Regions from separate parts of the Monashia sp. NPDC004114 genome, predicted to be linked through region 3. Evidence: riboswitches for the same ligand, from Rfam matches in the RefSeq annotation. Region 3 holds a riboswitch; each other region holds the start of a gene.
What was found. Region 3 has a riboswitch for cyclic di-AMP ahead of ACWEOW_RS04120 (hypothetical protein). Riboswitches for the same ligand answer to the same signal wherever they lie in the genome.

Region 1: another riboswitch for cyclic di-AMP. It lies ahead of ACWEOW_RS02395 (transglycosylase family protein); the one in region 3 lies ahead of ACWEOW_RS04120 (hypothetical protein).
Region 2: another riboswitch for cyclic di-AMP. It lies ahead of ACWEOW_RS17845 (C40 family peptidase); the one in region 3 lies ahead of ACWEOW_RS04120 (hypothetical protein).

What each region holds. Positions count from the first base shown of each region.
Region 1 is NZ_JBSGGK010000001.1:537,623-547,010, forward strand. It holds gene ACWEOW_RS02365 (Hsp20/alpha crystallin family protein) at 1-431, opposite strand, end outside; gene ACWEOW_RS02370 (MerR family transcriptional regulator) at 589-906, shown strand; partial or broken gene ACWEOW_RS02375 (FAD-dependent oxidoreductase) at 1,337-3,258, opposite strand; gene ACWEOW_RS02380 (hypothetical protein) at 3,220-3,549, shown strand; partial or broken gene ACWEOW_RS02385 (DUF6582 domain-containing protein) at 3,866-4,027, opposite strand; tRNA gene ACWEOW_RS02390 (tRNA-Thr) at 4,506-4,578, opposite strand; gene ACWEOW_RS02395 (transglycosylase family protein) at 4,729-5,424, opposite strand; cyclic di-AMP (ydaO/yuaA leader) riboswitch at 5,450-5,560, opposite strand; gene ACWEOW_RS02400 (protein kinase domain-containing protein) at 5,874-7,718, opposite strand; gene frdD (fumarate reductase subunit FrdD) at 7,852-8,211, opposite strand; gene ACWEOW_RS02410 (hypothetical protein) at 8,212-8,664, opposite strand; gene ACWEOW_RS02415 (succinate dehydrogenase/fumarate reductase iron-sulfur subunit) at 8,661-9,388, opposite strand, start outside.
Region 2 is NZ_JBSGGK010000015.1:3,483-12,870, forward strand. It holds gene ACWEOW_RS17820 (SpoIIE family protein phosphatase) at 1-1,676, shown strand, start outside; gene ACWEOW_RS17825 (STAS domain-containing protein) at 1,673-2,017, shown strand; gene ACWEOW_RS17830 (mycothiol transferase) at 2,089-2,670, shown strand; gene ACWEOW_RS17835 (carboxymuconolactone decarboxylase family protein) at 2,858-3,469, shown strand; gene ACWEOW_RS17840 (DsbA family oxidoreductase) at 3,601-4,284, opposite strand; gene ACWEOW_RS17845 (C40 family peptidase) at 4,393-5,157, opposite strand; cyclic di-AMP (ydaO/yuaA leader) riboswitch at 5,160-5,321, opposite strand; gene ACWEOW_RS17850 (iron dependent repressor, metal binding and dimerization domain protein) at 5,585-6,280, opposite strand; gene ACWEOW_RS17855 (MFS transporter) at 6,309-7,541, opposite strand; gene ACWEOW_RS17860 (hypothetical protein) at 7,657-8,814, shown strand; gene pdxH (pyridoxamine 5'-phosphate oxidase) at 8,997-9,388, opposite strand, start outside.
Region 3 is NZ_JBSGGK010000002.1:286,572-295,959, forward strand. It holds gene ACWEOW_RS04110 (hypothetical protein) at 1-957, shown strand, start outside; gene ACWEOW_RS04115 (ANTAR domain-containing protein) at 1,234-1,533, shown strand; gene ACWEOW_RS04120 (hypothetical protein) at 1,609-1,980, opposite strand; cyclic di-AMP (ydaO/yuaA leader) riboswitch at 2,141-2,289, opposite strand; gene ACWEOW_RS04125 (DUF1810 domain-containing protein) at 2,437-2,880, shown strand; gene ACWEOW_RS04130 (MFS transporter) at 2,974-4,248, opposite strand; gene ACWEOW_RS04135 (bifunctional [glutamine synthetase] adenylyltransferase/[glutamine synthetase]-adenylyl-L-tyrosine phosphorylase) at 4,245-7,277, opposite strand; gene glnA (type I glutamate--ammonia ligase) at 7,284-8,621, opposite strand; gene ACWEOW_RS04145 (immune inhibitor A domain-containing protein) at 8,803-9,388, opposite strand, start outside.

The DNA.
Region 1 (9,388 bases), on a different contig from region 3:
CAGGCGTTGATGGCCTTGCGGTCTTCGTCCTTGCTGGTGATGGCGATCTTGCGTGGCTTGGCCTGTTCGGCGACCGGGATCTGCAGGCTGAGCACGCCGGCCTCGTAACTGGCGCTGATGTGCTCGGTGTCGAGGTTGTCGCCCAGGATCAGCTGCCGGCTGAAGATGCCGCGCGGTCGTTCGGCGGCGAGCAGTTCGGCATCGCTGGCCCGCGATGGGCGTTCGGCCTTGACGGTGACCACGTTGCGTTCGACATCCAGGTCGACCGAGTCCGGGCTCACCCCCGGCAGGTCGAACTCGACATGGAACGTGTCGCCGTCGCGCCAGGCGTCCATCGGCATGACCGATGGTCGGGCCAGGGTGCCGTTGCTGCCGAACACCTGCTGGGTGAGCCGGTCCAGCTCGCGGAACGGGTCGGTGCGCATCAGCATCGTGTCCACCTCCATCACTCCTGTTCTGTTGGATGCTCCTTGGTGGGGCCACAGCCCCCGGTTTGGGATCTGTGGCGTGCGCTATAGATTTCATATAGCACTCGTGGGATGCTGATGCAAGAGGCGATTTCACGGAAGTTCGGAAGGACGCGTTCGAGTGGACAGGCTGGACAGGCTGGATGGACCGGACCCGGCCCGAGGTGTGTATGGCATCTCGGTGGCCGCCGAGCTCGCGGGCACCGGGGTGCAGAACCTGCGCGCCTACGAGGCGCGCGGGCTACTGACCCCGGAACGCACCGCCGGCGGCACCCGCCGCTACAGCGCCGAGGACATCGACCGGCTCCGCCGCATCGGCCAGCTCCTCGGGGCCGGGCTCAACCTCGCCGGGATCGCCATGGTCATCGACCTGCAGGACCAGAACGCCCGGCTTCGATCGGACCACAAGCCACACACCGCGAAGGAGGACCAGCGATGACCGCCAACCGCGTGCACCCCACCGACAACCCGAGGCCGCCCACCGACGACTCGCAGCTCCTCTATGCCAGCGAACCAGTCCCCGAAGCAGACCGGCTCGAGCAGCTCACCCCCGTCGACCCGGCAGCCCACCAGGGACTTGCTTCCGCTCCCGGCGGACCAACCTCGACCGTGCGCGCGAGCGCGGACGAGCCGCGTGGACCCGCGGATGAAGCCGACTGGCTGGAACAACAGCTCACAGTTCCCGCCGCTGACCCCGACGACGAAAACTACCCACCGGACCTGAGCAGTCGCAGTAGCCGATAGATCCCTAACCTCAAGCCGAAACACCCACTCGCGCGCCAGCAGCCGTCGGTGAGTTAAAGGGAGGACTTCGTGTTCCCTGGGATCCGGAGGAGACTGGGGCGCACCACATGGGCGACCGCGCGTGTTTACCGGCGGCCCTCGGCTTCCAGGAACTCGTGGACTTGGCGGATCGCGACCGAGCCCTCACCGACGGCGGAGGCGACGCGCTTCACCGAGCCACTTCGTACGTCGCCCACGGCGAACACGCCCTGGCGGCGGGTCTCGAACGAGCCGTCGGAGCAATCTGCGGCAGGCCCGGTGAGTATGAAGCCCTTGGCGTCCAGCGGGATCTTTCCCAGGAGCCAGCTGGTTCGGGGGGCTGCACCGATCATCACGAACAACGCTGTCGTCGCAACGCGGTGCTCCTCATCCGACTGGAGATTGTGCAGCAGCACCTCTTCGAGAGCTTCATCCCCGATGAGCTCGCACACCTCGCTGTTGCGCCAGATCCTGATGCGTGGCGCATGCTCCACACGATCGGCCAGATAGCGGGACATGTCCCTCTCCAGGTCGTCGTGTCGGATAACCAGGTTGACCACGGGCGATTGCCGGGCCAGGAAGCAGGCCGCTTGGCCGGCGGAGTTTCCACCGCCCACGACGGTGACGGGGTCCTGTCGGCACAGCCGGGCCTCGAACTCCGTGGCGGCGTAGTAGACGCTGCTGCCCTCGAGGCGGTCTATACCGGGGATGTCGAGACGTCGGTATTGCACCCCGTGGCGACGAGCACAGCGTGTGCGATCAGGGCGTCACCCTCCGCCAACCCCACCACGTGATAGCCGTCGGCCTGCGTGAGGGAGGTCGCCTCGCCGGGGATGTTGAAGACGGCGCCGAACTTTCGGGCCTGCACCACGGCGCGGTCGGCCAGCTCCGCGCCGGTGATACCGGCCGGGAACCCCAGGTAGTTCTCTATCTGGGACGACGTAGCCGCCTGCCCGCCGGTGGCGAGCGCGTCCAGTACGACCGTCGAGAGCCCCTCGGAGGCGGCGTAGACCGCCGCGGCCAGGCCGCCCGGGCCTGCGCCGACCACGACGAGGTCGTATGCCGCCCGCTTCGGCGCCGCTCGTAGCCCGATGAGGTCGGCCAGCTCAGTGGTGCTGGGGTTTCGCAGGACCGTCTGCCCTTTCCAGATCACGACGGGTGTCTGGTCGGGTGAGATGTCGAACGCCCGCAAAGTGGCCTCTGCCTCGGGATCCTCCTCCACGTCCTCCCAGCGGCACGGGATGCGATTGCGGCTCGCGAAGTCCCTCAGCCGGCGGGTGTCGGATGAGTAGCGGGAACCGATGATCCGAAGGCCGACGCCGAGGTCGGCGTGAAGGGCGCGTCGGAGGATGAAGGCCCGCAGTATCAGATCTCCGAGCGCCTGATCCTGGGTGACCGCCTCCTTGAGGCGGTCGTAGGCCACTTCGAGGACCTCCACGTCGGTGTGGGCGATGGCGGTGACGTAGACAGCTTGGCCCGTCAGCATGGACAGATCGCCCACGAACCGACCCCGGCCGTGGACGGCGATCACTCGCATCTCTCCCTCGGTGCTGTCCTCCTGGACAACCTGGACCCTGCCGTCGAGCACGACGAACAGGCCGCAGTCGCGGTCCCCCTCGCGGAACAGCGTGGTGCCCTTGGTCAACGCTTTCCGCTCGCCGTACCGCGAGAGCAGCATGATCTGCTCGTCGGTCAGGCGGGTAGGCGCCCGTCGTGTCGGGAGTCTCGGGCAGGTCCGCGAGCTCGGGGTCAGACGAACTGCTCGTCGGCATAGCACCACCTCCAGTTTCTCCCCCGGCTCGATCGAACGCACGATGACGTGGCCGGTCGTGGCGGCGTGAGCGCGCGCGTGTCGCATCGGTGACGAGTCGCAGCAGCCGACCTGGCCACAAGTCAGGCACTGGCGCAGGTGCACCCACGGAGTGCCAAGCTGCACGCACTCGGCGCATAAACGCCGGGCGGGTGGCGGCACGGGCCGGATGATTCCGAGGTGCGGGTCGGCGCTGACGCGGGTGGGGTTGGCAGTCATGACGCCAATCTGGCCACCACGGCAACGGTCGTTCTGGGTGTGTTCTTCCTGTACGCCGCGCTCTTCCTGCTCGCACTCCTGACCTCACCGGTTCTGGTGCCTGCACATCTGCTCGAGCAAGGCATCGGGCATGCTGTGCGACCCGACGACTACATGAAGCTGGCGTGGCTTACCAGCTCTCTCGCGACACTGGGCGGAGCTCTCGGGGCAGGTCTTGAGAGCGACGAAAGGGTTCGGGCCGCCGCTTACACGTACCGGCAGGAGTCGCGTCAGACCGAGCCGAAGGGGTGAGCAGCGCTCGTCGACGTCCTCCGAGATCGCCAGCAAGCCTCGCACCTGGCGGGCGGCCTGGACAGCCTCCCAGAGGCAGACGGCCCACCGGAGGCCAATACTCCGGACCCTGGCGTGGGCCCGGTCGGCGGCCCAGTCGAGTACCGCGCCTAGGTCCCACGCCTTGCACCCGGACAACTTTGCGTTCCGCTTGTGCGCGAACCATCCAACCTGGGTGATCGTGAGCTCGACACGTTGGGCGGTGAACTCAGGCCTGCTCGAGAGTACGTCGATCCGGAAGCGGTTGGGCTGGTCCTACCCGCCGAACGGGTTGCGTTCAGTCGTCCTTCTTCAGGTTCCCGTACTTCTTCACCACGGCCGCGCGGACCTTCTTCTGCCCGGCCGCGGTGCCGTGCTGTGCCACCCGAGCCAACGCGTTCCGCGCATGCTCGATGTCTGGAATCGGGTACTTCTCCTGCTCGGGCAAGGCGAAGGATAGTTCTTCAGGTTCTTGCGGTTCTTGCCGCCGCTCAGGTCTTTCGTCACAGGGGTGACCCCTTTGCTCCGAACAAGAGCTGGGTGCTGTGCCTTGTCACCTACCCAGCCAGTCCGTCCGCGCGCCGGTCTACCGGTCGTTGGCTCGCGCACGCGGGGAGGAGCCGGCCGGTTGAACACCCGGCATGTCCGAAGAGTCCCCGGCTCGCGGCGAGGGCATCCGGGCCCCAGCTCGGACGGCGATCAGATGCCTCGAGCACGCCGCCGTGACGCACAAACCCGGCGCGTTCGTGCGATCGGTGTCCGATTAGACGCCCAGTCCCAGGGACACAGGCAGACACAACTCCCAGGCCCTGGCGGCCCGGCGAGCGACGTTCCCGCAGGTCAGAGCCCCCTTCGACCCCAAGCCACCTGTTTGAGACGACAGATCAGAAACAGGTGCGGCTGGCAGCCCAATTCGCTTACGCACCAACCAAATTCGGAGCTGGCGAGGGGACTCGAACCCCTAACCACCTGTTTACAAGACAGGTGCGCTACCGATTGCGCCACGCCAGCACCCCCGGAGCGGCTCCCCCACCGTCGGGTCGGCGAGTGCTCGGGACGGGCGAAAGCGTAACGGAGCGACACGGCATACGGAAAAGAAGGACGGCCCCGCGGGACCCAGGGGTTGGTCGCGCGAGGCCGTCCGGCTCAGTCTGCCACGCCCTACCGGGGCATGCGGATGACCTGGCCGACGAAGATCAGGTTGGGGTTGTCGATCTTGTCGCGGTTCGCCGCGTAGATCTCCTTCCAGCCACCGTCGACGTCGTGCTTGACGGCGAGCTTGGACAGCGTGTCGCCCTTGCGCACGGTGATCTTGGAGCCGCTGGCAGCCACCGGGTAGGTGCGCTGCGAGCTCCCCGTGGCGGCATAGCTCTTCTTCTTGGTCACCTTCTTCTTGCTGCTGGTCCACTGCTTGGTCGTCCGCTCCGTCGAGCGGGAGGACGAGCCGGCCGCGGGCAGGCCACCGGACGTCGCACCGCCGCCGGACCGGGTGAGGCCGGCCCGGACCGAGCACACCGGCCACGCGCCGGGGCCCTGCGATGCAAGGACACGCTGCGCCACCGCGATCTGCTGCGCCTTCGTGGCGAGGTCCGCACGCGATGCGTATGCACCCCCGCCGTAGCCACGCCAGGTCGACGACGAGAACTGCAAGCCGCCGTAGTAGCCGTTGCCGGTGTTGATGTGCCAGTTGCCGCCGGACTCGCACGCGGCAACACGGTCCCAGACCGTCGAGGCCTTGGCCGCTCCTCCAGTGGCGACGCCCGCCACGACGGTGGCGGCACCTGCGATTCCGACTCCAGCAAGGCGCTGCTTCACCTTGATCCGTTTGGCGGCAGCGTGCTTGGACAGGTACTGCATGGGTGATCCTTCCTGACGGCGCCTGCGGGGTTAGCTGTCGGGTTAGGGCGTCAGGTGCCCCGCCGCTCTCGCGACTTCACCCCCAGGCCGGATCTCGTCCTCTTGGCATCACTCACCGGCCGCACTGGGTCCCCCGTCCTCGCCCGGCCCGCGGTTGCGGGCGACGTCCCTGGCTGGCGAGGCTCGGCGCGCTCAGGGACCGGATTTCTGGGTTCCATCTGAAATTGTGCGACGTGCCGTGTGGAGCCGGACGCGACGAAGCGGCCCGGGGAAATGAAATGTCACAACCCCGTTCCCGGCCCTAGAGTCGGTAGCCGCCGTGGCACTGACGGTACGTGAGCAAGCCCCCCGACACAAGCACATCCGAGATCGTTTTGTGACCTGGACTTGACCTGTGCTTTACCTGTGTTCTGCTATAGACCGGAGGAGCTGTTCCGGCCATCCCGAGCTCAACCCCCAAAAGGGTTGCTGCCCAACGGATTCCAGAGCAACGCAGCGCCATGGTTGAGGGCGAGCACGGCGGCCACGATGCCGAAGCTGAAGAGCGCCGCGGCGGCGATCTGCATCGGCAGCCCGACCGGCACGACCCGCCGCGCGATCGACCGGGACCCGCGCCGCAGCGATGCCCCACCCGGCCCCCACCATGCCATGACAAGTCCCAGCGCCCCGCCGATCGCAAGCGTGATCGGAGCGCCCGGGCCGAGCCCGTCGCCCCTGGTGCCGGCGAGCAGCAGCGCCGTCGCGAACACACCGGCGAGGGCAGCGCCGAGCGGCAGCAGAAGTCCGACGACGGTCGCGATCGCGCCCACGACCAGGTGCAGCGGGCTGGCCACGACCGCGTAGGGGAGGTCGCTGCGACGCCGGCCGTAGTTGTAGCGCCTCAGGACGAGCGCGGTCACCGACCGGTCCGTCGCCCGCGCCAGCACCGACCACACCACGAATGCCACGACGGCGATGCCGGGCCACGCCATGAGGGTGCCCAGCCAGGCGATCGCCGCGGCTCCCAGCAGCCCGGTGCGCATCGGCATCCCGATCCGCGGATCGCCTTCGCGCGCAACGACTTCGCCGTCGTCTGGCTCGCCTTCGTCCAGGTCTTCGTCCGGCCAGAAGTCTTCCGCCGCAGGCGGCTGCCCGCCTCGCACATAGCGCTCGTCGTAGGACTCGGCTCCGTCCCACTGCTCGTCGACCTCAGGCTCGTCATCCCAACCCCGTTGGTATGCCGCATCGCTGGGGTCGGCCTGTCGCGGTCCCGTCGGCGGTGGCGCCCATCGCGCATCGTCCGGTCCCTCGGGCACCACGGGGTAGCGCGCGGTCGTGCGCTCCTGCACGACCTGCGTCGCTCCCGGCGCGATCGGCGTCGACCGGCCGTCCCATTCGCCCGAGGGCGGGTTGGGGACCGTCGCAGCGCGCCCAGCCGCATACTGCTCGATCGCAGCGATGACCTGGTTGGCATACGGTCGGCGGGCTGGGTTGGGAGACAAGGACGCTCGCAGCAGCGGCACCAGACGTGGGTCGACCCCGTCGAGGTCCACGTCACCCGCGCGGACGCGCGTCAGCACGGCGTCCATGCGCGCGCGACCGAACGGCGGGCGCCCCGAGGCGGCGTAGGTGATGGTCGCCGCCCAGCCCCACCAGTCGGTGGCGTCGGTGATCTCGGCGCCCTCGACCAGCTCCGGCGACAGGTAGCCCGGCGTGCCCATGACGAGGCCCCCGACGGTGTGCCGCACGTCGTCCTGGAGGTGGGCGATGCCGAAGTCGATGAGGACCGGCTCCCCGTCCTCGAGCAGGACGTTGCCGGGCTTGATGTCCCGATGCACGACCCCGCAGGCGTGGATCGCGCGGATCGCCTCGGCGATGCCCCGCGCCAGCTGCGCCAGCTCGGCCGGCGCCATCGGACCGCGCTCCTCGACGACCTCGTCGAGCGCAGGGCCGGGGACGTACCGGGTCACGATGTACGGCCGCGGCCCCATCACGTCGGCGTCGATGACACTGGCGACCCGTGGGTCGCGGATGCGCGAGAGCGTATCCACCTCTCGCGCAAGGCGTTTGCGCGCATCGGCGTCGTGGGCCACATGAGACCGCAGCACCTTGATGGCGACCGCGCGGCCCCTCGGGTCGAGGGCGAGGTGCACGACCCCCATGCCACCTTCGCCGATCTCCTCGACCAGACGGTAGGGGCCGAGCCGCTGCCCGTCTCGACCGCCGTCACCGGCGTCGCCCGCCTGCGGGACCCGACCGGTGCCCGCGCCGGATCGCGGGGTGGAGACCCGGTCGGTCCGGTCGTACGCGGTCATGCCCCTACGGTAAGCGACGGCCCTGCTAGCCGAAGCCGCTTGGCGCTGCGCCGCGCGGCTCGGCAGCCGCACGGCCCCCCACGGCAGCCCCAGACCTCAGCCCCAGACCGCGCCCCGGGGCCGCACCCGAGCCTCAGGCGGTGACGACCCCCACCAGCACCACGGCGGCCCACACCGACCCGATCACCGCGAGGGCGTACACAACGGTGTTGATGAGGCGCTGGTGCGCCTTGAGGCCGAGCCCGTCGAACAGCGTGTACCGGAACCGCTGCGCCCAGTGGAACAGTGACAGGACGAACACCGCAAACAGGACGATCGCGATCAGCGGGTTGCCCAGCAGGGCGAGCAACGGGCCATGCGGCGGCGCGGCGAGCCAGCCCAGCGGGATCGCGAGCGCGAACAGCACCATGAGCACCGGTAGGAACAGTGCCGACACGACGCCGCCGGCGCTGAACAGCAGCCACAGGATGGGCTCCGCGGTCCGTCTGGCCACCTATCGGGTCACCACCAGCCACACGACGACCGCCGACACGACGACCCAGCCGGCGAACGCCCCACCGGCGATCGCCGCCGGCGGCACCCTGCGGCCCCGCAGCCAGACGACCATCGCCGCGGGCGTGAGGTTGAACCACGTCACGGCGTGCAGCAGCAGGAACGCGACAGTGATGACGTTGAGCACGACCACCCACGGGGTGCCGGCCCAGTCGAGGAACGCGCGGTACTGCGCCTCGCCCTGCCCCACGGCCCGCAGGAGCAGCAGCATGAAGACGACCGACCAGGCGACGAAGACGGCGCTGATCTCCCGCAGCACGAAGAACGTGTAGCTCCACCGTCCGATCCACCAGAGCTTGCCCACGTGCGGACGGTATGCCGCCGGCCCGTCCGTCGCGCCCCGGGCGTCCGCCTGCGTGGGTTCGTATGCCGGAGGGCTGGGTTCGCGGGTCATCGCGGGCCCCGCGGGAGCACGAAGGACCGCAGCGACTGCAGTGCCGCCGTGAGCTTGTAGCGCTGGATCGCGCCAGCAGGGTCAACTCCCTTCGGGCAGGCGCGGGTGCACTCGCCGACGAACGTGCAGCCCCAGATCCCCTCGGGGTGGATGAGCAGGTCCATCCGGACGTCCGCGCCCTCGTCGCGTGAGTCGAGGTTGTAGCGCTGCGCCAGGGCGATCGCCGCAGGGCCGACGAACTCCGGATCGAGCCCGTAGACGGGGCACGCCGAGTAGCACAGCATGCAGTTGATGCACATGCTGAACTGTGCGAACTCCTCATGCTGGCGGGGCGTTTGGAGGTACTCGCCCTCGCTGACGGGCTTCTCCTCGTCGCGGATGATCCACGGACTCACCGCCGGGAGCTTGCGCATGAAGTCGCCGATATCGACGACGAGGTCCCGGACCACCGGAAAGTTCGCCAGCGGCTCGACCCTCACCGGGCCCGGGGCGTAGTCGACGAGGAAGGTGGCGCAGGTCAGCCTCGGCTCCCCGTTCACCGTCATCCCGCAGCTGCCACAGATCCCCATCCGGCACGACCAGCGATACGACAGGCTGCCGTCCTGGGTGTCCTTGATGTGGTTCAGCCCGTCGAGGACCGCCCAGTCCCGGCGCAGCGGCACCTCGAACTCCTCGACAGTCGGCTCGGCCTCCTGCTCCGGCCGGTACCGCGCGACCTGCAGCG
Region 2 (9,388 bases), on a different contig from region 3:
ACGCGATGGGCGTCCTCGTCGTCGCGCCGTTCCTGCTGTCGATCCCGCTGTTCTGGGAGGAGCAGCGCTGGACCATGTCGACCTGGCTCGAGGCCGGAGCCATCCTGGTCATCACGACAGGCGCGAGCCTCTGGGCGGCGACGTCGCATATGACGATCCTCTTCCTCGTCCTGCCCGTCGTCGGCTGGGCCTCGTGGCGGCTCCAGCTGCGCGGCGCGGCCCCCGCCGCCCTCATCGCCTCGCTCGTCGCGACCTGGGCGGCCGCCCACAAGCACGGGCCGTTCGCGGGGCGCACTCTCCTGGAGGAGATGTTCACGCTCCAGGCGTTCAACGCCTGCGTGGCCCTGACCTCGTTCCTCTTCGCTGCACTGGTCAGCCAGCGCATGCGTGCCGCCGCAGACCTCGCCGTGGCAGCGGCAGAGCTGGAGCAGCGCGTCACCGAGCGCACGGCCGAGCTGTCCGCGCTCAACGAGCTCCTGGTGCGTGAGATCAAGGAGCGGTCCGAGGCACAGCATCAGCTGACCCAGGAGGAGGCCCGCGCGCAGCGCGAGCACCAGATAGCCGAGACCCTCCAGCGCAGCCTGCTTCCCGAGCGGATCCCCCGTATGCCGGGTGTCGCCCTCGCGGCCAGGTACGTCCCAGCCTCGGCAGACGTGCAGGTCGGAGGTGACTGGTACGACATCGTGCAGCTGCCCGGGGGTCTCATCGGCCTCGCCATCGGCGACGTGGCCGGCCACGGTCTGGCTGCGGCCGCAACGATGGGTCAGCTCCGGATGGCGCTGCGGGCCTATGCGCTCCAGGACCCGGCGCCGGCGTCGGTCATGAGCGGCGTGCACCAGCTCGCCAGCCAGCTGCCGATGCCCGAGATGGCGACGCTGCTCTACCTCCTCTACGACCCGACCACCCGTCAGCTCCGTTACACGAACGCCGGCCACCCCCCTGCCCTCGTCTTCGACGCGAAGCGCAGCACCTTCCTCAGACGGGCCCTCGGGCCGCCGATCGGGGTCACGGCCGACCCCAGCTATCTGGAGGCCACCTACGACCTGCCCCCCGGCGCGACGGTGCTGCTGTACACCGATGGCCTCGTCGAACGGCGCGGAAAATCCATCTGGGCGGGACTGGCGCGCCTACGCAGCGAGGTCGAACCCACCGCTGCCCCGCAGGACGTCGACGTGCAGGACGCGACGGACCTCGACGCGCTCTGCGACCGGCTGCTCTCGACCATCCTCGACCAGCACCACGTCGCGGACGACGTCGCCCTCGTGGCGATGCGGCCACAGTCGTCCATCGGCGGTCCGTTGCACATCAACCTCCCCGCCGAGGCGCGCATGCTCGCTCACATGCGCGTTGCCATACGACGATGGCTTCGTGAGCTCGACGTCGCCGGATCCGACGTGAACGACATCCTGGTGGCGTGCAGCGAGGCGTGCTCGAACGTCGTCCAGCACGCCTACGGCCCCAAGCCCGGCGACATGGACGTGTCGGCCAGCCTCGACGGCGGGTCGCTCGAGCTGGTCGTGCGCGACACGGGCCGCTGGCGCCCGGCGGCCGGGCGAGGCGGCGGGTGGGGCCTGCAGCTCATGCGGGCCCTGATGGACTCGGTCGAGGTGGAGCAGGCACCCGAAGGCACCGAAGTGAGGATGCGGCGCCGCGTCCAGATCGGAGAGGGCACATGAACGACCTGGCCAGTGTCGAGGCACGCGACGTCGTCGGCGCGCGCCTCGTCCAGATCATCGGCGAGATCGACCTGTCGAACGCCGCCGACGTGATGGATGCCGTCACCCGAGCCATCCCCGACGACACACCGTTGGTCGTACTCGACCTCAGCGGCACCACCTACCTCGACAGCACCGGGATCGAGATGATCTTCCGGCTGGCCGACCGGCTGCGCCTGCGCCGGCAGGACCTGCGCCTCGTCGTGCCACCCCGTGCCCCGATCCGTGCGGTCCTCGAGCTGACCAAGGTCGACCATGCCATCCCCATCCAGGACTCGATCGTCACCTCGACGGACGACTGAGCGCCAAAGCAACCGCCGGATCCGCGGGGTTCAGGCCGCCGACCGTCCGGAACACGCCCTAGCGTGGCGTCATGACCACTACCGAGATCCCGTGGGAACCGCCCGTCGCAGCCACCGAGGCCGAGCAGCTCATCGGCTCGCTCGACCGGCTCCGGACCACCTTCCGCTTCAAGGCCGACGGGCTCGACTCGGCCGGCCTCAACACGACCCTCGCCACGTCGACGTTGACGCTCGGCGGCCTGCTCAAGCACCTCGCCGCGATGGAGGACTACGCCACCACGCACAAGCTGGCGGGCGAGCCGCTCGGAGCGCCGTGGGACGCCTTCGGCTGGGACGGGTCCAACGACTGGGAGTTCGAGTCGGCCGCGGACGACACCCCGCAGCAGCTCTACGAGCTCTACGACGGAGCGGTCGACCGCGCTCGGGCGCGGATGGCCGCGGCCCTGGCCGACGGCGGGCTCGACCACGTCGTCCACGCCTCCGATGACCGGGGGCACGCGAACTTGCGCCGGCTCGTCCTCGATCTGATCGAGGAGTACGGGCGCCACACCGGTCACGCAGATCTCATCCGCGAGGCCGTCGACGGCCGGGTCGGCGAGGACCCTGACCCGGGCTGGCGCCCCCGGTCAGGCCACTTCCGGTTCCACGCCTGACGGCGCCCCGCCCTCCCACACCACAACACGCCGGACCACGCGGCACCACGCCGCACCACACTGCAACACACCGGGCAGTCGCAAACGACGACGGCAACAACCGTCATGGTTGACGGCTACCCGGTGTGTTGTGAGGCAGGCGTGGGACGATGAGGCGGCCACAGCGGCATACCGACGGAGCGAGCACATGGCACAGGACCCGATCGCCCACGGCTTCCTCACCGAGCCGGAGATCACGCCCGAGATCCAGGCGTCCTACGACAGCGACGTGACCGACCACGGCTACGTCATGAACCTCACCCGGGTGTGGGCCCATTCGCCGACCGCGCACGACAAGCTGTTCGGCCTGGTCGCCGACGCGGTCGAGCTCGGCGGCCTGACGTTCCGACAGCGGGGCGTCCTCATCGCCGCGATGGCCTCGACGGTCGGCGACTCCTACTGCTCGCTGGCGTGGGGCAACCGCCTGGCCACGGCCGCCGGCGAGGACGTCGCCGGCGCGGTGCTACGCCACGAGGACGAGCCCCTCGACCCCGCAGACCGCGCCCTTGCGGTGTGGGCTCGCACCGTCGCCCGCGACGCGAACGACACGACCGCCGCCGACCTCGATCCGCTGCGCGAGGCCGGGTTCGACGACCAGCAGATCTTCGCGATCACGCTCTTCGTCGCGCTGCGCCGGGCCTTCTCCATGGTCAACGACGCCCTCGGGCCGCAGCCCGACCGGCAGCTGCGCGACGCCGCCTCCGCGCCCGTCAACGACGGGGTCACCTTCGGGCGGCCGGCCGCCGACACGCTGTCCTGAGGTGGTTCGGCGCGCGTCGCGCCTGGACTGACGAGCGAAGCGAGCGCCAGCGAGCGAGTCGAGGAGGGAAGGCGTGACGTGAAGGCGCGCCGAACCCGGCGAGCGGAGCGAGCCCGTGTAATGGCCGCAGGCTAGATCGTCTGGGTCGCGACGCCTCGCAGCAGGGCGAGGTAGTCGTCGGTGGCGCGCGCACCCGACAGCGCGGCATACCCGTTGGCCAGGACGAACGGTGTCGCCGTGACGCCCATCGACCGCGCGACCTCCTCGTCGGTGCGCACGTCGTCGGCGTACTCGTCCGATGCCAGGACCGCTGCAACCCGCCGCTCGTCGAGCCCGCACTCGGCGCCAAGGCGCTGCAGCACCTCGTGGTCGTCGATGGGCAGCCCCTCGCGGAAGTGCGCCGCGAGGAACCGCTCGGTCGCGGCGGAGCGAAGGTGCGGACCTCCCAGCTCGGCCGCGAGTGCACACAGCCGGTGCGCGTCGAACGTGTTGGCCCGGACCGCCCGGTCCCAGTCGAAGACGATGTCGTCGGCCACCGCCACCTCGCTCGCGTGGGAGTTCATCAGCCGCCCGGCGTCCGCGTCGCCGCCGTGCTTGGCGCCGAGGTGGTCGGCCACCGGCACCGAGCCGCCCACGGGCAGGTCGGGGTCGAGCTCGAACGAGCGCAGCCGCACCGTGACGTCGTGCGGGCGCTCGAACGCGGCGATCGCGTGCTCGACGCGGCGCTTGGCGATCCACGACCACGGGCACACGAGGTCTGCCCAGAACTCCAGCTCGACGAGTGTCGTGGACTCGGCTGCAGGCTGGTCGGTCATCAGATCAGTCAACCACGGCGGCTGGGGAGCCGCCGGACCGCGCCGGCCCGAAAAGCACTGCGCCCCCACCGTTCCCGGTGAGGGCGTGAGCGCATGTGGAGGGGGAGATCAGAATCGGCCGTACCCGGACGGCGTCGTCCAGATGGAGTGGTTGCCGATCGTGGTGCCGGAGTGCTGCGCGTCGATCATGCGGCCCGGGCTCACGTAGATGCCCACGTGGTATGCCGGGTAGCCGAAGAAGACGAGGTCGCCCGGCTGCGGGTTGCTCACCCGGGTGGCGGCGGCCTGCTGCTGCGAGGCGGTGCGGGGGATCGAGATGCCGGCCTGGCGGTAGACGTACGACGTGAAGCCGGAGCAGTCGAAGCCCGACGGGCTCGAGCCGCCGTAGACGTAGGGGATGCCGAAGAGCGACTGCGCGATCCCGACGATGCCGGAAGCGCTCTGCGTCGGGTTGGACAGGGCGGTGCGGGCCGTCGAGCGGCTCGCACGAGCAGCTTCGGCGCGGCGCTCGGCGGCGACCTTGGCGGCCTTCTCGTCAGCGCGGGCCTGCTTGACCTGGATGTCCTCGATGACGACGGGCCTCACGTTGGCCGGCTTGACGCTGACCTTGGCAAAACCGATGGAGGACAAGGCATTCGACGCCGTCAACGTGCCGGTCTGCGGACCGACGGCCGAGGGCGCTGCGACGACACTGCTCGCACCGTCGGCTGCGTTCGCAGGGTTCGCGAACGTTGCGACGAGGCCACCCGAGGCCGCCACGATCGCGGCACCCTTCACGGCGGGCTGAGCAGACTCCTTGGCGATCATCTTGAGCTCGGAGATCGCGTTGAATCGACCGGGTGCGCGGTGGCGACCGGGAACGTTCTGAGCCACGTTTGACCTCTCGACGCCTGCGAGGTGAGCTGTCGGGTTCGGGCTGGAGGTACTGCCCGGCCTTCGCTCGGACCGGTTGGTCCGTTGGAGGGCTTCACCCCAAGGACGTCTCACGACGCCCGGGTAGGTGGGTCCCCCGCTCCTGCCATGCGGTTTCGTGCTGAGCCCCGGATCGATGGCAGGACTAGGCGGTTCGACCCAAGACACTTGCCCGACGGGGAGAGCAAGCGACGCCCACCGTACCCAAGTCCGGAGGGCTTGTCACCCTGTGGCTCACCAAAGTCAAAAGATTTACGAACTGATGCGGACGACACAGCCCAGGACGGCACAATTCACCCGCAGTGATCCGGACATAACATGACGACACCGCCACGGACCGAGGACCCGGGGAATACACCCCCGGACGGCCCGGCACACGGCCCCGCGCTCAGGCGGCCTGGCAGTAGACGTGGACCGCGACGTCCTCAGGCAGCGACACGGCCGTCTCGGCCTCGCTGCCCTCCCGGACGGCCACGACGCGGCCTCCCTCGCGGACCACCTCGACCCGAGCGCCCGGCACCACCCCGGCGCTCGTGAGCAGTGCGAGCGCCTCCGGATCGACCTGCACCGGCTCGCCGATGCGGCGGATCGTCACGATCGCCGGCCGGTCCGTGACCACCAGGGTCAGGGCAGTGAGGCCCGTGAGGAAGTCCTCGTCCTGCTGGAGGCCGAGCTCCTCGAGTCCGGGGATCGGGTTGCCGTAGGGCGACTCCAGGCCCTCGCCGATGAGGCCGAGGATCTTGCGCTCGACCTTCTCGGACATGACGTGCTCCCAGCGACAGGCCTCGTCGTGGGCGTACTCCCACTCGAGCCCGATGACGTCCACGAGCAGCCGCTCGGCCAACCGGTGCTTGCGCATGACCCGCGTGGCGAGCAGCCGGCCGTGGTCGGACAGCTCAAGGTGGCGGTCTCCCGACACGGCCACGAGGCCGTCACGCTCCATCCGGGCCACGGTCTGCGACACCGTGGGGCCGGAGTGGCCGAGGCGCTCAGCGATCCGGGCCCGGAGCGGGACGATGCCCTCCTCCTCGAGCTCGTAGATCGTCCGGAGATACATCTCGGTGGTGTCGATCAGGTCCGTCACGGTCATACCTTCTCAGAATCGTCAGGCGTCAGGGAGCACCCGCAACGGGGCTCCGGGTCGGGTCGTGCCGAGGGACCCACACACGCAGCCACCCTGCCCCGACGAACGCTCCGAGGCCGAGGACGACCGACGAAGCGCCGAGGGACATGATGGCGGTCAGTGCTGACAACGTCAGCGGCCCCGCCGCCCTTCCCAGGTCGGCGAAGAGCCGCCAGCCCCCGAGGAACTGGGACCGTCCCTGGACCGGCGACGCGTCGGCTCCGAGCGTCATGATCAGGCCCGCCCCGAGCCCGTTGCCGATGCCGAGGACGGTGGCGACCGCCGTCACCGCCACCAGCGTCGTCGCGAGCGGCAGCAGGAGCATTCCGGCCCCCAGCACGACCATGCTCGGCACCGCCGCGGCCACTCGGCCGAAGCGGTCCATGAGCCATCCGGACGGGTAGAACAGCACCATGTCGAGAGCGCCGGCGACGCCGAAGACGAGTGACGTCTGGGCGGGTGACAACCCGACCGACTCGGCCCACAGCGGCACGACGGCCTCCCTGATCGCGCGAGCCCCGGCCACCGCCATGGCGCCGGTCCCGAGCGTGAGCAGGACGTGCCGGTGTTCGAGCAGGACCGACATGACCGAGCGGTGCGTCTGCCCCACGGGCAGCCGGTGGGAACCCGACGTGATGTCGGGTGCCACGAGCACGAGGACGAACGCCGCGATGCTCGCAAAACCACCCACGACGTATGCCGCCTCGATCCCCCACCGCGCCACGACGAACGACCCGGCGAACGGGCCGAGGAACGAGCCGATCCGGCTCACGCCGCCGAGAGTCGACAGCGCACGGGCCCGCATCGCGACCGGGACCGCCTCGGTGAGGTAGGTCTGCCGGGCGAGGCCGAAGAGGGACCCGGCCAGGCCGATGATGAGCACGCCGGCGAAGAGCATCGCCAGTCCCCCGGCCAGCGCCGCGACGAGCATGCCGACGGCCTCGACCACTGCCGCGACGAGCAGGGCGCGGCGCTCGCCGATGCGGGCCGCGAGGGCCCCGGACGGGAGGTCGCCGACCAGCTGTCCCACTCCCAGGGCCGCGACGAGCAGGGCCGCGAGGCCGACCGAGGCTCCCAGCCCGCGCGCCGACACCGCGATGATCGGTGCGACCGCGCCGGCTCCGATGGACCCGAGCAGGGTCGGCCCGTACGCCGAGAGGGCGACCGCGCGCAGGCTCTGGCGTCGGTCGCCGGCGCCCGTGCCTCCCCGAATCTCGGTCACGCCACAGGACCCTAACGATTGGGTTTCTGCGGTGGCTGCCCCGACCAGCCGACGAAACCATGGGCACGTGACCTGGATCCAGCGGGCGAGCAGACCGCGGGCGGTGGAGGTGGCGGTGGCAGCAGATGCCCCCGCGACCACCTTCCGGCTGCTCTCCGGGGTCACCGCTCGGCTGCGCGCCGGAGCGGCGCCGATGAGCGGTCAGGAGACCCTCGGACCAGACCATGAGGACGGCTCCGTCGATGGTGCCGACCGCCCACGGACCCTGGCCCTGCTCATGCTGGGCGTGGCGGCCGCGGCCCTGCTGATCTCCCTCGGTGCGCCGATCCCCACCGTCGTCATCGGGTTGGTCCTCTTCGGCGTCCTGCACAGCTTCCTCGAGATCCGCTACCTCACCGGGCGGTTCTCCAGCATCCTCAGCCGGTCCTTCCTCGAGCTGCTTGCGGCCCTCGTGACGTGCGTCGTCATCTGCCGCCTGCTCGTCCCGGTCCTCGGCCGGCCCGCCGAGCTCGCCGAGATCGCGCTCGGCTACACGGTCCTCGCGGTCGGCGCCCAGCGCGGGCTCTCGGGCGGTCGCAAGGTGGCGGTCTGGGTGGCGCTCGTCCCAGCGGCCGTCGCGTCACTGGTCTGGCCGGCATACCACGTCGTCGTCCTTGCCCAGCTGCACGGCCTCGTGCCCCTCGTCTTCCTCTGGGAGTGGGCCACCCGCATCCGGTCGGTGACGCGGCGCCGCCTGTTCCGGGCGGCGCAGGTCGTGTGGGCCGTCGGGGTGCCGCTGGTGATCCTGCTCGGCGCGTTCGACGGCTGGCTGTCGGCCGACCCCGGCATCGTGCGCAGCCTCGTCGGCGACGGCGCCCACGTGGTTGCCGCAACTGCGCCGCCGGGCGAGGTGGGCACGCTCGTGGGCCTGCGACTCGTCACGGTCTTCGCCTTCCTGCAGACGATGCAGTACGTCGTCTGGGTCGCCTTCATGCCGCGCTACGCGCAGGACGCGTCGGCGGCCTTCGAGGCGCGCGTGCCATGGCTCACGGGGGCTCGGCTGTGGGCGGTCGGTTTCATCGTCGCTGCGCTGTTCGCCGTGATCTTCGTCCTCGACTACACCCAGGGACGCACGCTGTATGCCGCCCTGGCGAGCTACAGCGGGTACCTCGAGTTCCCGGTGCTGCTCGCTCTCCTCGTCGGTGGCTACCGGCTGGGCGACGCGGCTGCGAGCGGGGGCGGCGGAAAAGGCCTTGCCGCCCCGTTCGGACTCGACGTACGGTCGAGGGACTGAGCCAAGAAGGGAGGTGGTCCGAGAAGTGATTTCTTCCGGGACGTGTGAGGTGGCCACGCGCTAGTCGCGTCCACCACCCTCACCCAAGGATGAGGCAGGGCAGTCCGGTCTAGAACGGGCTGCCCTGTTCCCTTGCCCACCTCTTTCTGCGAACCGCGCGCAGCGTCCGCGCCCGGTTGGGGTCAGGGCTGCAGGCGTGACCGCGTCCAGGCAGCGGCCTCGGCCAGGTCCCCGTCGCCTGTCCGGCGGAACACGATCCGGTCGTGCAGCCGGTTGGCGCGCCCGGCCCAGAACTCGACCTCGTCGCAGACGACCCGCCATCCTCCCCAGAAGTCCGGCACGGGCACGTCGTCGGCGGACCCCGTGTCCGGGAACCGCGCCATCGCCTCGGCCCACTTGCGCTCGAGCTCAGCCCGGTCCGCCGCCGGCCGCGACTGGTCCGACGCCCACGCGGACAGGCGGGCGCCGTAGGGCCGAGTGGCGAAGTACGCCTCGACCTCGTCGCGCCCGACCGGCACGGCGGCGCCGCGGAAGCGGATCGCGCGGTAGAGCGCCGGCCAGGTCAGCGACGCGG
Region 3 (9,388 bases):
CTCGGGCGGAGCCTGGCGGGCGCCGGACTCCTCGTGCTCGGCATCGCGGTGATGCTCAGCTATGAGCTGCACTGGGCCGCCATCCCGTTCGCCGTCGTCCTCGTCGCGAGCATCGGGCCGGCGCGACGCCGTTCACGTGCCCTGATCATCGGGCTCCTGGCGGGAGGTTGGCTTGCGGCTGTCGTCGCGACTCGCCTGATCATCGGGGCCAACGTCCGCGACGTATACCCCGGTCTGTCCGTCGACCTCTCGGGCCCGGTCGCGAAGGTCTTCGGGCTGCAGCTGCTCAACGCCGTTCCCGGCACCGGCGTGCCGTACGCCTTCCACAACGTCAGCGGCGGGCTCCCCGACCCGTGGCCGTTCACCGGGACCGGGTGGCTGTGGGGCCTGGTCCTCGGCCTCGGGCTGGTCGTGGCCCTGCGCGGCGCGAGCCAGAGGCCGGCGCTCGCGGCGGTCGAGGATCGCCAGCCACTCCTGCTGCTGGCCGCTGCGCTTGGCACGTCGAGCCTCGCCGCCGCAGCGATCCTGTCTGTCTCGGCGCAGTCGCACGAGATCGTCCGTTTTCCCGGGGCGACCTACCGCGGCACTCCGTGGATCTGGGCCTGCGCGGCCGGGCTGCTCGCGGTCTTCCTGGTGCTCCCCCGCGAGCGCACGAGGCTGACCGACCAGGCGGTGGTCCGGGGACTCGCTGTCGTCGCGCTCCTGGCCGGCGTCGTGGTCTGGCCCGCCGACGTCAGCGAGGTCGCCGTCGCCCGCCAGAACGACGGGGTCATGATCTGGGAGCGCGCTCAGTCTGAGCTCATCACGGGAAGCAGCGACCCGGTTGCCGTGGCGCACCGATGTCTCATCGCCGACCAGGCGAGAACGTGGGCGGGGTCGAGCAGCTACCGCCGGGCGTACCTCCAGCTCTATGCGCAGGCCTTCGTCCACCAGTGGCACCGCCCGTGGTGCGGCTGAGTGCGGCTGACTACGGCTGACCCGAAGCAGGCGTATGCCGCCCGCGTTGCCATCTCGGCAACGCGGGCGGTTCCAACTGGTGCAGCCACGCCGGAGGCGCTGGCTTGACCTCACGGCGTCGCCGCCTGGGCCATACCCGGACGGTCGTTGGTTGTTGCTGGCGGTGGTCGTGAGGTAGCACTCAGGTGAGGCTCGGACTGCCGGCGTAGTGTGGGTTGATTGCTGACGCGGTCTAGACCCGGCTATGCGTGGCATGTGACGCCCGGAGGTGAACCGATGGGAGGACATAGAGGCCCGCGTAGGGACTGGGACGCAGAGCAGGACGAGCGCGACCAGCTCGCGCACCAGGTCCAGCTGCTTCGGAACAAGACGATGCATCTCGAGCGTGCGCTCGAGACCAGCCGCAGCATCGGTGCGGCCATCGGGATCGTGATGTCGACGGAGAAGGTCACCCGCGAGCGTGCCTTCGACAGGCTCCGCACGGCCAGCCAGTGCCAGAACCGCAAGCTGCACCAGATCGCCGACGACGTGGTCGAGGTGGGGGCTCTCGAGACGGAGGCGAAGATCCCGGCCTGAGCCCTCGAGGAGGAAGTCCGCGCCCCAACCCCACCCAGCGGCGACCCGGGCTGCGTCGGCGCGCAATCCTTGCAGTCAGTCGTCGCGCTCCCACGGCGCGTCCTCGCCCATCTTGGCGTAGTACTTCGCCAGGTGGCTCTTGACACGGTCCCGGTCGGAGTCGGGCAGGTCGACCCCACCACGCGACCCTTGCATGACGGCTGCGGCTGCCATGACACCGCGCGGCACCGCCTCGAGGCGTCCGCCCACGACGTCGCAGACGAGCAGCTTGTATGCCGTGAAGTTGTCCTTGTTGTCCGAGTCGTACCAGAGGTGGGCAGACCGGTACTTCTCGTTCGGCTTGTCCGCGGCGCCTGCCCACTTCCGTACGCGCTTCTCCGCGGCGGCTCCGTCCCACTCGCGGTCGCGGTCGGCCAGTGGCAGGTCCTGGAAGCTGGTCACACTCATCGTCCTCGGCTCCTTCACCTCGCGGTTCTGGGTCATCGGACCGGTCCGCCGTGCTTCGGCAGGTCCGGCCGTAGTCTCATACCCGCCCGACGCGCGTCCCAGCGACGGAGGTCTCTCACGACGGCATCCGGCCAGCAGCGCGGTGACACGAAGACGGTTGGGAGCCGCACGCTCAGCCGTAAGGTGAGCTGTCGGGTTCGGGCGGAAGATGCCCGGCCGCTCTCGCGGCTTCACCCCAAGGACCAGTCCTCTGACGGGCCCACATGTGGGTCCCCCGCTCCTGCCCCGGTGAATCGACTGTGCTCCACCGGCGGGCAGGATTTGGCGTACCGGTGTTTCGCCCGAAGGACCCGGGCGAGCTACTGCGCCGTCGACGGTAACCAACACGATCTCGGAATATGGAAATCTGTGTGTTTGATGTGCGCAGAATGGGCCTGATGGTGTACTGGACAAATCGTGACCGATGACCCGTTCGACCTGGCTCGGTTCGTCTCCGCGCAGGACCGTGGGGGCACCTACGCTCGGGCCCTCACCGAGCTCCGCGCCGGGAGCAAGCGGAGCCACTGGATGTGGTACGTCTTTCCCCAGGTTGCCGGGCTCGGGCAGAGCCCCACCTCCCAGCTGTATGCCGTCTCGGGCCTGCCCGAGGCACGCGCCTACCTCGCTCACCCCGTCCTCGGACCACGCCTCATGGAGTGCGCACGTGCGGTCGATCAGCTCACAACCCGTGACGCGAGGTCAGTGCTGGGCTCGATCGACGCCGTCAAGCTCCGCTCGTCGATGACACTCTTCGAGCGGGCGGCCGAAAACCCTGACACGGCAAGCCTTTTCGCAAGCGTCCTGGACCATTACTTCGACGGGCGTCGCGACGACGCGACCCTGGGAATCCTCGGCTCCTGACGCAGCGCACCGCACCCGGCAAGGCACCGGGCAGCGGCAGACTCTGCCGGCAGTCTCCGCCTGCGTTGGCGGCTGCTGGGAGTTTCCCGTCGGTCAGGCGGCGTGCGAGGAGGACGCATACGCACGGTCGACCTCGGTGAGCACGCGGCGGTGCGGCCACCTGGCCGACAGCAGGGCGACGAGGGCGAGACACACTGCTGCGCAGATCGTGACTCCGATGTAGGGGTTGGTGTGCTGCCCGACCCAGCCGGCGGCCAGGAACGAGAGACCGGCGGCCGCAATCGAGACGGAGCCGGCCAGGCTGAAGATGCGACCGCGCAGCTCGGGCTCGGTCACGAGCGCGAACGTGGCCTGTAGCGGCACCATGAACGCCTGCATCATCCCGCTCGCGAAGAACAGCGCCGCGATGACGATGATCGGCGGGTGGAACGCTGTCGCGAGCAGCGGGAGCGGCATGGCGAGCGCGAGCGGGACGATCGACCGGTTCTGGCGCTGCACGTCAGGTCGGCCGATGAGCACGATCCCGATGACCGCGCCGGCGATCGGAGCGGCCATGAGGACGCCACCCCACCCACCCCAGCCGTTCTCCCCCGCGATCGGGATCGCGAGTGCCTCGGGAGCGGCGATCCCCAGGCTGGCGACAGCACTCAGGGTCACGAGCCGGGCGAGCACGGGGTGATGTGCGAGATCACCCGCGGCGGTGAACAGGTCATGGGCGAAGCCGCGCAGGCCCTTGCCACGCTGCCCGGTGACAGGTCGCAGCTGGACCACCACGAGGATGACGATCGCGGCGAGCACGAAGGTCACGAGGTCGAAGAGCAGGCCGGCCTCGGGGCCGAGGAGGGCGACCAGCCCTCCGCCGATGGCGAGCCCGAACGCCTGGTTGCACTGCTCCGACATCGCGCCGAGGCCGACCGCGCGCGCGTAGAGACGCCGGTCCTCGAAGAGGTCGGTGAGCAGGATCATGTTCGAGGCCGTCGCGGCGCCACCGATGAGCTCCAGGGCGAAGAGAGCGACGAAGACGCTCCACAGGCCGGTGTCGGCCACGACCAGGACCATGAGGCCGAGCACGCAGGTGGCGCGCAGCAGGTAGGACCAGATGAGCACCCACTTGTACGGGAACCGGTCGACGATCGGCCCGACGAGGCTGCGGCCGAAGAAGCTGGGCACGAGGCTCACGGCCAGGGTGGTGGCCGTCGCCAGCGGTGACCGGGTGCGCTCGAACACGACGGCAGCGATCGTCACGCGCGCGATGTAGTCGCCCCACATGGACAGCGCGTTGGCCACGAAGATCGGCAGGTACCGCGGAACCCGAAGCACGGCTGCGTAGGTGGGCGCACTGCCGTCGTGCCCCTGACTCGGATTCACGTGACGACGCTACCCCGAGGTGGTGAGTCGTAAAAGTTGAAATCGGTCGCGTGACGAGACCGACGCGCGACCCGTAGCCAGAGCTCCCCCAGCGAGGCCGCTTCGCCTGCCGGGCGGCCCATGATGCGCCCGATGCCGTCGGCGTCGCGGACGTCCGCAGGCACGACGTCGGTGGGGCGCCCGCGCCACAGCACGCCGGCGTTGCGCATGAGTGCACCGAGGCGCCACGCCTCGCGCAGGGCCTTGACGTCCTCAGCTCCGATGAGGCCCTCGTCACCGATGGCCGTCAGGGCGGCCATGGTGCCCGTCACCCGGAGCGACGGACGCTGGTGCGCGTGCAGCAGCTGCTGCAGCTGGACCGTCCACTCGACATCGGTGAGCCCTCCCGTCCCGAGCTTGAGGTGGGTGCGCGGGTCGGCGCCGCGTGGCAGACGCTCGCTCTCGACCCGTGCCTTCATCGTGCGGATCTCGCGGACCTGTGTGGCGTCCAGCCCGTGCGGAGGCCACCGCAACGGGTCGATGAGCTCCCGGAACCGCGCGGCGAGCGACTCGGGTCCAGCGATCGGGGTCGCCCGCAGCAGTGCCTGGAACTCCCACGTCAGGGCCCACCGCTCGTAGTACGTCCGGTAGGAGTCGAGGCTGCGCACGAGAGGACCGTTCTTGCCCTCCGGGCGCAGGTCCGCGTCGATGCCGAGCGCCGGGTCGGGCCCAGTGCCTGCGAGCAGCTTGCGCAGCTCCTGGACGATCGAGGTGGCGCGGGTCTGGACGTCCTTGTCCTGAGCTCCCTCGTGGGGACGGTGCACGAACATCACGTCGGCGTCGGAGGCGTAGCCGAGCTCTCGGCCACCGAAGCTGCCCATGGCCACGACGAGGATGTCGCCCGCAAGCGGCCGCCCGTCACGGCGCTCCGCCTCAGCCACCGTCGCGTCGAGCGCGACCTGGATCGTCGCCGCCGTCAGGTCGGTCAGCGCGTCCCCGACGCCCCGGAGGTCGATCGTTCCGACCAGGTCGGCCATCGCGATGCGCAGGAGCTCGTGACGCCGGATCGCCCGGACCGCGGCGACCGCGTCGGCCGCCGTCTCGCGCCGTCGTGCGGCCGACTGCATCGTCGTCGTCAGCGCCTCGCGACTTCTCGGGGTGAGGCCGCCCGAGTCGCCGAGGATCGACACGCTCTCGGGTGAGCGCACCAGCAGGTCGGCGACGTACCGGCTGCGAGCGAGGCAGTGTGCAAGGCGCTCAGCGGCCCGGCCTTCGTCGCGCAGCATCTTGAGGTACCAGTGGGTCGTGCCCAGCTCGTCGGACACGCGACGGAAGGAGAGCAGGCCGGCGTCCGGGTCGGCCTCGTCCGCGAACCAGCCGAGCATGACGGGCAGCAACGTCCGCTGGATCGCCGCCCGGCGGCTCACACCGGTGGTGAGCGCCTCGATATGCCGCATGGCGCCCGCCGGGTCACGGAAGCCCAGCGCGAGCAGGCGCGCGCGGGCGGCCTCGGGGCTCAGTCGGGCCTCGGTCGGGCTCAGCTTCGCCGCCGCCGCGAGGAGCGGACGGTAGAAGAGCCGCTCGTGGAGCCGGCGGACCTCCCGGGCGGAGGCCATGCGGTCGGCGACCACGGCCTGCTCCGGGTGTGTCCGATGTCCCATCGACCGGCCGAGGCGACGCAGGTCGGCCTCGGTCACCGGCATGAGGTGGGTCCGACGGAGCCGGTGGAGCTGGATCCGGTGCTCGAGGCACCTCAGGTGGCGATAGGCACGGTCGAGGGTCGCGGCGTCCTCGCGCCCGACGTAGCCGCCCTTGGCGAGGGCGCCGAGGGCCTCGAGCGTCGTGGCCGAGCGCAGGCTGGTGTCCGTGCGTCCGTGGACCAGCTGGAGCAGCTGGACGCTGAACTCGACATCCCGGAGGCCGCCGGGTCCGAGCTTGAGCTGACGGGCGGCCTCGTTGGCGGGCACGTTCTGCTCGACACGGCGCCGCATCGCCTGGACGTCCTCGACGAAGTTCTCGCGGTTGGCGGCCTCCCACACCATCGGCGAGATCTCGGCCTTGTAGCGCAGCCCGATCTCCTTGTCCCCCGCGGAGACCCAGGCCTTGAGCAGCGCCTGGAACTCCCACGTCTTTGCCCACCGCTCGTAGTAGGCCTTGTGGCTGCTGATGGTGCGCACGAGGGGCCCCTGCTTGCCTTCCGGACGCAGGGCCGCGTCGACCGGCCAGAGACTGCCCTCGGGGGTCGGGGTCGAGCAGGCGCGCATCGTCGCTGTGGCGAGCGCCGTGCCGACACGCAGGGCGGTGTCCTCGTCGAACCCCTCGGCGGGCTCGGCGACGAAGATCACGTCGACGTCGCTGACGTAGTTGAGCTCGCCGCCGCCCGTCTTGCCCATGCCGATGATCGCGAGCCGGCACGCCTCGTGGCCGTCGCCGTACTCCTCCCGCGCGATGGCCAGGGCCGCCTCGAGGGCCGCCTCCGCGAGCTCAGCGAGAGCCTCGCCGACGACGGGCATCTCGGCGAGCGGGTCGGTCGAGGTCAGGTCGAGGGCGGCGATGCGCAGCAGGCCACGCTTGTAGGCGACCCGGAGTGCGTCGACGGCCGTGCGGTCACCGCGCTCCTCCGTGACGGCACGCACCAGCTCCTCGCGCACCTCGTCCCCGGTATGCCGTGTGGCCCGCGCCGTGTCCAGCCAGTGCTCCGGGTGCCGGACGAGCTCGTCGACCAGCGCGCCGGAGGCCCCGAGGACATGCGCGACTCGATCCCTGCCGACGCCATCGCTGGCCAGCTCCGACGCAAGCGCAGTGATGCCCCAGTCCGCCGGATCGCCTTTGGCTGCAAGGGACTCCGCCACTCGGACCAGCCCGAGGAGTGCCTGGTCAGGGTCCGCGCTGTCGCCGAGAGTCGCGAGGAGGGCGTCCAGTCGGCCGTCCGGCGCGGTCGCGCGGAAGGGCAGGAGCGTCGGGTCGTCGAGCAGTGCCGCCGCGCGTGCGGGGTCGGCGAAGCCGAGCCGTGCGAGCTGGCCCTCGGTCGTCGTGGTGCGAGATGACACGTTGCGTCAGAGGCGGGGCAGGTAGCGGTTGAGCTCGAACTGGCTGATCTCGTGACGGTAGTCCAGCCACTCCTGTCTCTTGTTGCGCAGGAAGAAGTCGAAGACATGCTCGCCGAGCACCTCGGCGACGAGGTCGCTCTGCTCCATCGCCTCGAGTGCCCGGTCGAGCGAGGCGGGCAGCGGCTTGATGCCCATCGCGCGCCGCTCGGAGTCGGTGAGGCTCCAGACGTCGTCCTCGGCCTCCGGCGGCAGGTCGTACCCCTCCTCGATCCCCTTCAGTCCCGCCCCGAGCAGCACCGCGAAGGCGAGGTACGGGTTGCACGCGGCGTCCAGCGACCGCACCTCGATGCGGGTCGACTGCCCCTTGTTCGGCTTGTGCATGGGCACCCGCACGAGCGCGGAGCGGTTGTTGTGGCCCCAGGTCAGGTGCGCGGGTGCCTCTCCGCCGCCCCACAGTCGCTTGTAGGAGTTGACCCACTGGTTGGTCACCGCCGTGATCTCGGCGCCGTGGAGGAGCAGCCCGGCGATGAACTGCCGCCCGACCTTGCTCAGCTGGTAGGGCGCGCCGGCCTCGTAGAAGGCGTTGGCGTCGCCCTCGAAGAGCGACAGGTGGGTGTGCATGCCCGAGCCCGGGTGCTCCGAGAACGGCTTCGGCATGAACGTCGCGTAGATGCCCTGGGTCAGGGCGACCTCCTTGACGACTGTCCGGAAGGTCATGATGTTGTCCGCGGTCGACAGTGCGTCCGCGTAGCGCAGGTCGATCTCGTTCTGGCCGGGTGCGCCCTCGTGGTGGCTGAACTCCACCGAGATGCCCATGTTCTCGAGCATGGTGATCGCGGCACGGCGGAAGTCGTGGCCCGTGCCGTGGGGAACGTGGTCGAAGTACCCGGCGTCGTCGACCGGGACCGGGCGGCCGTCAGGCCCGCGCTCCTGCTCCAGCAGGAAGAACTCGATCTCCGGGTGCGTGTAGAAGGTGAAGCCGAGGTCGGCGGCCCGGCCGAGCGCCCGCTGCAGGACATGGCGGGGGTCGGCGAAGCTCGGTGAACCGTCGGGCAGGGTCAGGTCGCAGAACATCCGCGCGGTGCCCGGCGGGTCACCGCGCCAGGGCAGGATCTGGAAGGTCGAGGGGTCGGGCTTGGCCAGCATGTCGGCCTCGTAGACGCGAGTCAGGCCCTCGATGGCCGAGCCGTCGAAGCCGATTCCCTCGGCGAAGGCGCCCTCGAGCTCGGCCGGCGCGACCGCCACTGACTTCAGAGTGCCCAGCACATCGGTGAACCAGAGGCGGACGAAGCGGATGTCGCGCTCCTCGATGGTCCGGAGCACGAACTCTTCCTGACGGTTCATATGTCGATCCTGCCGCATGCGTGTTGCAGCGACGTTAAGAGTCACAAGGTTTGGGACGCGAGCCGTGGCGAAGGCCCGGTATGCCGCCGAGGGACCGGACGGCATACGCAGCGGGCGTGCGTGGGCCCCCGGAAGGAGGGGTCTTCCGGGGGCCCACGCGGTCACGCGGTGTGCCTGTCGGTCACTTGAACTGGACCTTGACCTGCAGCTCGTTGCCGCCGTCGACGGTCTTGGCCACGGTCATGGTCGTGCCCGAGCCCGCAACCTTCGTGGACGCCCCGGGGTTGTCCGCGGACCAGTAGCGGTTCGGGTCCGAGTCGTCGAACGTCGGGATGGCGGGCGACGACGGGACGTCCGTGGCGACACCGTTGCGGTGGAAGGTCACGGCGTCGGTCGCCTCCTGGCCGAACGTCGCGTCGAACGGCTGGCGCCGGTTGCCGAGCTTGACGTTGCCGTCCAGCATGATCGGCGCCGGACGAGCGTCGACCGGAAGGACCTGGCCGCCACCGGGGTGGGTGGCCGTGTTGTTGTCGCCGAACTCGCCGTTGGCGAACCAGACGAGCATGCCGTTCTGGTACGGGAACCGCTCGACCCAGTCTGCCTTCGTGCTCCATCCGAAGTTGTACGGGCCGGTTCGGAGCGTGTCGTCGTAGCCGCTGTAGGTGCGGTTCTCGGCGAGGTACATGTCCTGGACCTGGCGCGCCGTCGTGCCATCCATGATCGAGAACCCAGCGGCCTTCCACGCGCCCGCACCCGACTCGGTGTCG